3 linked regions of the Ruminococcus albus AD2013 genome follow. The protein of the gene in region 1 interacts with the protein of each later gene in a pairwise test. Links are inferred from orthologs where the notes say so. Each region holds a gene or a part of one and is shown in the gene's direction. Other genes may lie near its edges.

Evidence for each region. Proteins that work in one complex are often made in the same cells at the same time.
Region 2: the proteins of dnaA (region 1) and nadE interact in binary tests that used the Escherichia coli proteins (3 or more experiments, as listed by UniProt). The link is inferred for Ruminococcus albus AD2013 from one-to-one orthologs.
Region 3: the proteins of dnaA (region 1) and dnaB interact in binary tests that used the Escherichia coli proteins (3 or more experiments, as listed by UniProt). The link is inferred for Ruminococcus albus AD2013 from one-to-one orthologs.

What each region holds. Positions count from the first base shown.
Region 1 is NZ_JAGS01000001.1:2,899,878-2,902,798, forward strand. It holds dnaA (chromosomal replication initiator protein DnaA), read left to right. Parts: upstream 1-731; coding sequence 732-2,111; downstream 2,112-2,921. Other genes in the region: rpmH (50S ribosomal protein L34), read right to left, coding at 9-143; dnaN (DNA polymerase III subunit beta), read left to right, coding at 2,630-2,921. UniProt on the Escherichia coli protein: Plays an essential in the initiation and regulation of chromosomal replication. Binds in an ATP-dependent fashion to the origin of replication (oriC) to initiate formation of the DNA replication initiation complex once per cell cycle.
Region 2 is NZ_JAGS01000001.1:1,136,577-1,139,468, forward strand. It holds nadE (NAD(+) synthase), read left to right. Parts: upstream 1-1,017; coding sequence 1,018-1,767; downstream 1,768-2,892. Other genes in the region: N773_RS0105120 (NUDIX hydrolase), read left to right, coding at 1-584; N773_RS0105125 (NADAR family protein), read left to right, coding at 605-1,021; pepT (peptidase T), read right to left, coding at 1,821-2,892. UniProt on the Escherichia coli protein: Catalyzes the ATP-dependent amidation of deamido-NAD to form NAD. Uses ammonia as a nitrogen source.
Region 3 is NZ_JAGS01000001.1:1,232,034-1,235,026, reverse strand. It holds dnaB (replicative DNA helicase), read left to right. Parts: upstream 1-805; coding sequence 806-2,182; downstream 2,183-2,993. Other genes in the region: tilS (tRNA lysidine(34) synthetase TilS), read left to right, coding at 2,172-2,993; rplI (50S ribosomal protein L9), read left to right, coding at 359-805; N773_RS0105550 (DHH family phosphoesterase), read left to right, coding at 1-338. UniProt on the Escherichia coli protein: The main replicative DNA helicase, it participates in initiation and elongation during chromosome replication. Travels ahead of the DNA replisome, separating dsDNA into templates for DNA synthesis.

The sequences.
Region 1 (2,921 bases):
GCTCTTTATCAGTGAGTCAGTCTTGCTCTGCCTCTTGCTCTTCTGCGAGCCAGCACCTTTCTGCCGTTAGCAGTTGCCATTCTCTTTCTGAAGCCGTGGACCTTTTTCCTCTGGAGCTTCTTAGGCTGATATGTTCTCTTCATGTCTGTTTCACTCTCCTTTATGAGTCCCGAGCTTTTCACAACTGTACCCTTATCAGGACACACCCGCAAAAAATGTCGGAAAAAATTATCCATAGCCTGTCTTGTAGACATAGCCCTTGTAATTTAACATTATACCTTACTTACATATAGTTTGTCAAGTCAGTTCATAATTTATTTAATAATTATTTATATATTTATTATTTTTATTATTATGATAACCCCTATCATCGGAACACTTCTTCAAAGATCACTTTCCCCTCTCTGACCTGCCGCCCCCTGAGATTAAAGTAAAATTTTTATTAAATTTGTATTTTGATTTGCATATATCCCTGTATATACACGGAAATCAACGCAAATATAGCAAACAAAAACCAGTACTATTATATATATAGGGGGTCTTGAAATTTAATTTGGAATGTGATATAATAAATTATATATTTGTGCCCTTTTTTATTTTTGGCAAAATCTGTAAATTTTTATTATATAAGATCTTCCTGCTTTCCATATCGCGGGAGGGTCTGATAAATGTGCCTCAGCTGAGAATAAACATCGGGTGCATACGGGTAAGATTTAAGGAGGTCGTAAGAGTTGATAAACTCATTCAATGATGTATTTGAAGAGGTATTAAAATATTGCTATCGTCTGACAGGAAGCGACGTACCCAATGATAAACGTATAAGCGAATCGGGATATCGTATGTGGATACAGGTGCTCAAGCCCTATAAGATGGAAAACAATGTGGCGTACCTGCTTGCGAAAAGCGATTTTGTAAAGCAGCAGACCATGACCGCATACGGTGACGTTCTCAACAAAGCTTTTGAGGAAGTAATGGGATTCCCCATCAAGGTGGATATCATGGTATCCGGTGATGACGAACCCGAGGAGAAGAAAGAGATCAGGATAGAGGATACCGAGCTTTCAGACGAAGCAGATGTTTATACCTTCGATAATTTCATAAGAGGCAGCTCAAACAGCCTTGCTTATGCATTCTGTAACGCCGTTGCCGAAAAGTACGATGATAAGAACGCTGAGCAGATCGACCCCGATAAGGTATTCAACCCCCTTATCATATACGGCGATTCGGGTCTTGGTAAAACACACCTTATGAAAGCTATCGAGTATAAGGTAAGCAAGAACCACCCCGAACTCAAGATAATATATACCACGGGCGAAGCGTTCATAAACGAACTGGTCAAAGCCCTCGAATTCAAAGATACTGTAAATTTCCATGAAAAATACCGTAATGCCGACCTCCTGCTGATAGACGATATCCAGATAATCGCAGGCAAGGAGAGAATGCAGGACGAATTTTTCCATACATTCAACGAGCTGTATAATGCCCGTAAGCAGATAGTGCTCACCTCCGATATCCTTCCCTCCAAGATGACAAAACTTCAGGACAGGATATCCACCAGACTTAGTCTCGGCGTGCAGGCTGACGTTCAGGCACCTGATTTTGAGACCAGAATGGCTATCATCAACCGCAAGGCTGAACTTCTGCAGCTCAAACTCTCAGATAATGTAGTAAGACTTATCGCTGAAAAGCTGAAGACCAATATCCGTCAGCTTGAAGGCACAGTCAAGAAGATCAAAGCTCTTACAGTGTATACCAACGAATCTCCGTCAATATCAATGGCACAGAGGGTCATAAAGGAGATAATCATATCCAATCAGCCCTCCGAGATAACCGTGGACAGGATAATATCCGAAGTTGCAAACGCATTCGATGTTACTGCCGATGATATCAAGTCAAATCACAGACATTCAAAGATATCCATCGCCAGAAAGATAACTATATATATATTGAAAGAGGTCAAGGGCATGACATATACCCAGATAGGCGATGCCCTAAATAAGAACCACTCTACCATGACCATACATTACCGCGACGTATCAAATCTCCTCAAATCAAATAAGGAAATGAAGGATACCGTTGACGATATAATCAAAAATCTCAAAGAGAAATAATCAACAATGTCAGTTGCTTATTCTTGATAAACAAATTAAAATTTGTATTAGTTCTCAACATTTTCAACAGGTTTTTCAACATTTCGCTTATCGGAGCGATCCGATATATCTCGGGATATCCCGACAACATCCGACAGATTTTCAAAATTTTCATCATACCCAAAAATTTGTTTTAAAAGCCAAAAAGTTGAAAGTTTTTATACCAACATTTTTTCAACCAAGTTTTAGCTTTTAAACCAACAATTTCTAAACAATTCAACACCCGAAAATTAAGTCAACATCTTCCCAACATTCATCCAACAAAAACTCCCCCCACCGAAACCCGAAGTTCAAAGGGCTTTCACCTACTTTCCAACATTTTCAACACACACTACTACTAATACTACAAATATATCTTAACTTTTGTTTTTCTTATCACGCAAACTCCACTTATCTTCTCACCCCAGCGTTGAATATTCAACAAGACGGAAAACCGTCCTGAAAAAAATACATCAGCACCTAATGAAAGGATTGATAATATGAAATTCATCTGTTCCAAGCAGACGCTTTACGATGCAATAGTCAACGTTTCAAAAGCAGTCTCCGAAAGGTCAACTCTCCCGTCACTGGAAGGCATAAAATTCTCACTGGCGGATTCTCTGCTTGAACTCACAGGCTATAACCTTGAAATGGGTATAAGAACAGTCATCTCCGTAAGAAGCGAAGATAAAGGCTCATGCATAATCAATGCCAGACTTTTCTCCGAGATGATAAAGAAAATGTCAGCTGATGAAGTTCTGATAGATATATCCGAAAGCTATCAGGTAACTA
Region 2 (2,892 bases), 1.8 Mb from region 1 along the record:
CCGGAGGATTTCTGCGAAAGGGCGAGACCATAGAAGAAGCCGCAGTAAGAGAACTGCAAGAAGAAGCGGGAGTGAATGAACCCAAGCTGATAAATCTGGGAGTTTACAGCAGACCCGACCGCGACCCGAGAGGGTGGATAATCTCCTGCTGTTTTATTGCTTTGACCAACACAGTGGAACTTTCCACAGCGGCGGGTTCCGATGCGGAATCAGCCCACTGGCTGGACCTTGAAGCCACGGATACCGATGAGGGTCTTACGCTGAAACTTCACTATAATGGCGAAGTGGTGTACGAATATTCATGCGGAAAAACACTGTCGGACAAACTGGCATTCGACCACGGCAATATGATACTCGACGCATTCCTGAAACTGCGTGACGAGGTGATAAACCACGATATGATATTCGGACTTATGCCCGAATACTTTACCATCTCAGACCTCCAGCAGCCCTACGAAGCCATCACGGGTATACATATTTCCCCTCAGGGATTTAGGAAAAAAGTGATAGGCAAGCTCACGGAAACAGAGTTTTTCGATGAAGCCGCGGCACACAGGACATCAAAGCTTTACCGAAAGGCGTGACCCGAATAAGAGGTGTCGGTATGATAGACAGATTCACGGACGAATATTTTTTCCTGAGCAATTTTTACGAAAGCAAGGTGACCTTTGAGGGTATCACCTATCTTAATAACGAAGCCGCTTTTCAGGCGATGAAGACCCTCGATGAAAGCGAGCGCAGGTCTTTCGCGGGACTTGACCCCGATTCTGCAAAAAGGGCGGGGAGAAAAGTCAGCCTGAGAAGTGACTGGGAAGAAGTAAAGACAGATCTGATGTATGAGATATGCAAGGCAAAATTCACGCAGAATAAAGACCTTGCAGAAAAGCTTCTTGCAACGGGTGACGAAGAACTCGTTGAGGGCAACGACTGGAATGATCGGATCTGGGGAAAAGTCAACGGACAGGGCGAGAACCGTCTTGGTATAATACTTATGAAAGTCAGAGAGGAGCTTAGACTATGAGCAATTTCGATGCAAAAAAGGTCAAGGACGAAGTTATCAAATGGATAAGAGAGTATTTTGAGGCGAACGCGACCCCCACAACAAAGGCTGTACTCGGTATCTCGGGCGGCAAGGACAGTTCCGTAGCTGCGGCGCTTTGCGTTGAAGCACTGGGCAAGGACAGAGTCATCGGTGTGCTGATGCCACAGGGAGAGCAGTTCGATATTGACTGCAGCAAAAAGCTGGTGGCACATCTGGGTATAAAAAGCTACGAGATAAATGTTGGCAGTACAGTTTCCGCACTGCTGGGTGAGATCGGCAACGCTCTTGAAGTATCTGAGCAGGCTAGGGTGAACACTCCCCCGAGAATAAGAATGTCCACACTTTACGCAGTTGCAGCCTGTGTTGGCGGTCGTGTGGTTAACACCTGCAATATGTCCGAGGACTGGGTGGGCTACTCCACAAAATTCGGTGATGCCGCAGGCGATTTCAGCCCCCTCTCCGAACTCTGTGTACGTGAAGTCATAGCTATTGGTGACGAGCTGGGTCTGCCCTATGAGCTTACTCACAAAACGCCTATCGACGGTCTTTGCGGAAAGACAGACGAGGACAATCTGGGATTTACCTATGCAGAGCTTGACAGCTACATCAGAAAAGAGACAGACCTCTCCGACAAGCCTGAGCTGAAAGCCCGCATCGACGGTATGCACGCAAGAAATCTGCACAAGCTTCTGCCCATGCCGAAATTTGAATATGACCCCGAATAAGTTCATGATAACATCAAAGGCACTTCCCTGCTGTTGGAAGTGCCTTTTACTGTTTATACGGTCTCGGTCAGCATGACCAGAAGTTCACATATCTTTTCCATAGACTCAACACAGCAGTATTCGTATCTGCCGTGGTAGTTGTGTCCACCTGTGCATATATTCGGGCAGGGCAGACCCTTGAATGAAAGGCTTGAACCGTCGGTGCCGCCGCGGATAGGCTGTATCTTCGGTTCGACCCCCAGCTTTTTCATGCAGTCGGAAACATTCTCCACAAGGAACATGAAATCGGGTTCTATCTTCTCGCGCATATTGTAGTAGGTATCCTTGACCACGGCGGTGACGGTACCCTCGCCGTATCTCAGGTTCAGGATATCCGCAAGCTTCGTGATAAGGGCTTTTTTCGCTTCAAACTTCGCCCTGTCGTGGTCGCGGATAAGGTATGAAAGTGACGCGCTTTCAGTACTGCCCGTGATGTTCATAAGGTGGAAGAACCCTTCCCTGCCCTCGGTGAATTCGGGTTTCTGTTCGGGAGGCAGAAGACTGTCAAACTCTGCCGCGATACGTGCGGCGTTTATCATCTTGTTCTTGGCTTCACCCGTATGCACATTCACGCCCTTCACAGTTATATCAGCAGATGCGGCATTGAAGGTCTCGTATTCAAGCTCGCCGATACCGCCGCCATCAACGGTGTAGGCGTAGTCAGCCCCGAACCTTTTAAGGTCGAAATTATCGGTACCTGCGCCTATCTCCTCATCGGGGGTGAAAGCTATGGCTATATCGCCGTGCTTGATGCTGTCATCGGTAAGCAGGCGGTGAGCCATTGTCATTATCTCGGCGACACCTGCCTTGTCATCTGCACCAAGCAGGGTCGTTCCATCGGTGACTATCAGCGACTGACCGATATAGTCTTTAATTTCGGGGAATACCGATGTTTTAAGGACTATCCCCTGTTCGACGTTGAGTGTGATATCCCCACCGTCATAGTTTTCGATGATACGGGGCTTTACGTTCTCCCCCGATGCTTCGGGTGAAGTATCCATATGCGAAATAAATCCAAGAGTATACGAACGCATACCACCGTCATTCGCAGGTATACGAGCGTATACGTAGCAATACGACTCATCG
Region 3 (2,993 bases), 1.7 Mb from region 1 along the record:
ATGAAAAATCCAAGGTCATCAATTCGGCGGAGATATACCGCGGATGTGCTATCGCACGGGCTGACGGCAGCTTTGCAAACGTCAGGGTCGCAGCCTCTCAGGCGGCGGATGAAATGCTGGGAATAACTGGAGTATTTGCTTCATTTGTTATGTACAAGCAGGGTGATTTTGTTAATATCTCGGCCAGAAGTATGGGCAAGTTCAATGTCCAGGTGATAATGGAAGCACTGGGCGGCGGCGGTCATCTAACAATGGCGGCGGCTCAGTTAAAGACCGATATAGAGTCTGCTGACAGGCAGCTTCGTGAGGTCATTGATGATTTCATCAAAAATATGTAAACCAGAAAGGTGTGTTTGAAATGAAAGTAATTTTACTTAAAGACGTTAAAGGTTCGGGCAAGGCAGGAGATACCCTGAACGTTGCTGACGGATATGCAAGAAATTTCCTTATCGCAAAGGGTCTGGCAGTTGAAGCTAACTCCAAGAACCTCAATGATCTGGCAGGCAAGAAGGCTTCGGCACAGCATAAGATAGATGTGGAGACCGCAGATAACAAGGCTATCGCCGATAAGATCGCTGATAAAGAGGTAGTTATCAAGGCTAAGGCAGGTCAGGGCGGCAAGCTTTTCGGCGCTGTAACATCAGGTGTTGTGGCTGAGGCTCTGAAAGACCAGTACGGCGTTGATGTTGACAAGAAGAAGATCGCGCTCAGCACGGATATCAAGGCTTTCGGTGATTTCACTGCGGCTGTCAAGATGTCTCACGGCGTATCATGCAGCATCAAAGTTAAAGTTGTGGAGGAATAAATGGCTGACATAAGCGATTTCAATGCAGTCAGCGGTTCTGATCTGCCCGGGAGGTCGCTGCCGTACAGTCAGGAGGCTGAAGAAGCAGTCATAGGCTGTGTTCTGCTTGACCCTGTGGAATGCCGTGAAAAGGCGATGGAGATGCTCAAACCCGAGCATTTCTACCGACCCAAGCACCAGCAGATATTCTCCATAATGATGAGAATGTTCACCACAGGCAAGGCAGAGGACGTCGTGACTGTCGTTGATGAGGCTGTCAATGCGGGTGTTTTCGAGAATTCCGCAATGGCGATGAAGTACCTCTACGGGCTGATGGACAACGTTCCTTCAACCAAGAATATCGAGAGCTACTGCAACATCATTTTGCAGAAGGCACAGCTGCGTTCTCTGATGAACGTAGCGAATGAGATAATCGCAAGCGTCAGTGATGGTGCGGGGGATCCGAAAGCTTTACTTGACAGTGCTGAACAGAAGATATTCAGCATAAGGCAGGGCAGGGACTTACAGGGTCTGACCAGGATAAGCGATGTAATCGTTGAGAATTTCCATCATCTGACAGAAATTTCAGGTCCCGATGCCGAGAAGTATCAGGGTGCAAGATCCGGATTTTCTCAGCTCGATCACGTTACTACAGGTCTGCAAAAGACCGACCTTATCGTGCTTGCAGCGCGTCCTGCGATGGGTAAGTCGGCATTTGCGCTGAATATCGCGGTAAACTGCTGCAAAGCTACCAAGAGGGACGTTGCCATATTCTCACTCGAAATGGGTAAAGAACAGCTGGTTGGCAGAATGCTGGCTTCAGAGGGTAAGGTAAACAATACTTTGCTGAGAAACGGCGAGATGAAGGACGAGGACTGGACAAAACTTGCCGAAGCTGCCGATGTTCTTTCACAGCTGCCGATCTATCTCGATGATGGTGCGGGCGGCGTTACTGTGCCGCAGATGAAAGCAAAGCTCAGAAGACTGAATAATCTGGGTCTAGTAGTCATAGACTATATACAGCTGATGGAATCGCCAAACAAGCACAGCAGCCGTGTTAACGAAGTATCTGAGATAACGCGACAGATAAAGCTTATGGCTAAGGAACTCAGTGTTCCTGTTATCGCACTTTCGCAGCTTTCACGTAACGCCGAGAAGCGTGACGATAAGCGTCCTCTGCTTTCAGACCTGAGAGAATCGGGTTCTATCGAGCAGGATGCAGATATCATACTGTTTTTGTACCGAGATGCTTACTATTCCGACTCAAAGGAAGACCAGACAGTGGCTGAATGCATAGTGGCAAAAAACAGACATGGTCAGCTTGGTACGATCAAACTCAGCTGGATAGGCGAGTATACATTGTTCAGAGGATTGGAATTCAGAAAAGATGAAAAGTGAGCTTGTTCAGAGAGTCGGTCGGACGATCGAAAAATACCATATGGCTCATAAGGGCGAGCGCTTGCTGGTCGGGCTTTCGGGCGGGGCAGACAGCGCTGCGCTCCTTTTGTGTTTGCATGAACTGGGATATGACATTTGTGCCTGCCACGTTAATCACTGTATACGCGGTGAGGAAGCTGATCGAGATCAGCATTTCTGTGAAGAATTGTGCCGAAGTCTGGGTATTGAGATCACCGTGAAAAGGGTGGACGTTCCTGCCTATTGCAGGGTCAATCCTGTATCCGAAGAGGAAGGCGCCCGAATGTTAAGGTATAAAGCTTTACAAGAGATAACGGCTGATAAGATATGTACAGCTCATAACCTTGACGACTGTCTTGAAACTACGCTGTTCAATCTTGCGAGAGGTTCCGGACTTAAAGGTATAGCTTCGATACCGCCTGTAAGGGATAACATAATCCGACCGCTGATAGAGTGCAGCCGAGCCGATATCGAGGATTATCTTGCAGAAAAAGGGCAGAACTTCGTCACGGATTCGACTAATCTTCTGGATGAGTATTCACGCAATAAGCTACGGCACAAAGTTGTTCCTGTGCTGCGGGAGCTAAATCCATCACTCATGGACACTTTCGCGAAAACCCTTGGATTTCTGCGGGAAGACAGCGCATTCCTGGAAAAACTCGCAGATGAAGCCTATGAAAAAGTCAACTGCGGAGACGGTTATTCCTGCAAGCTGATAAGAGAGCTGGATTATCCCGTAAGGCGCAGAGTTATCATGCGCATACTTTCAAAGTATGATATCGAAGTCGGACAG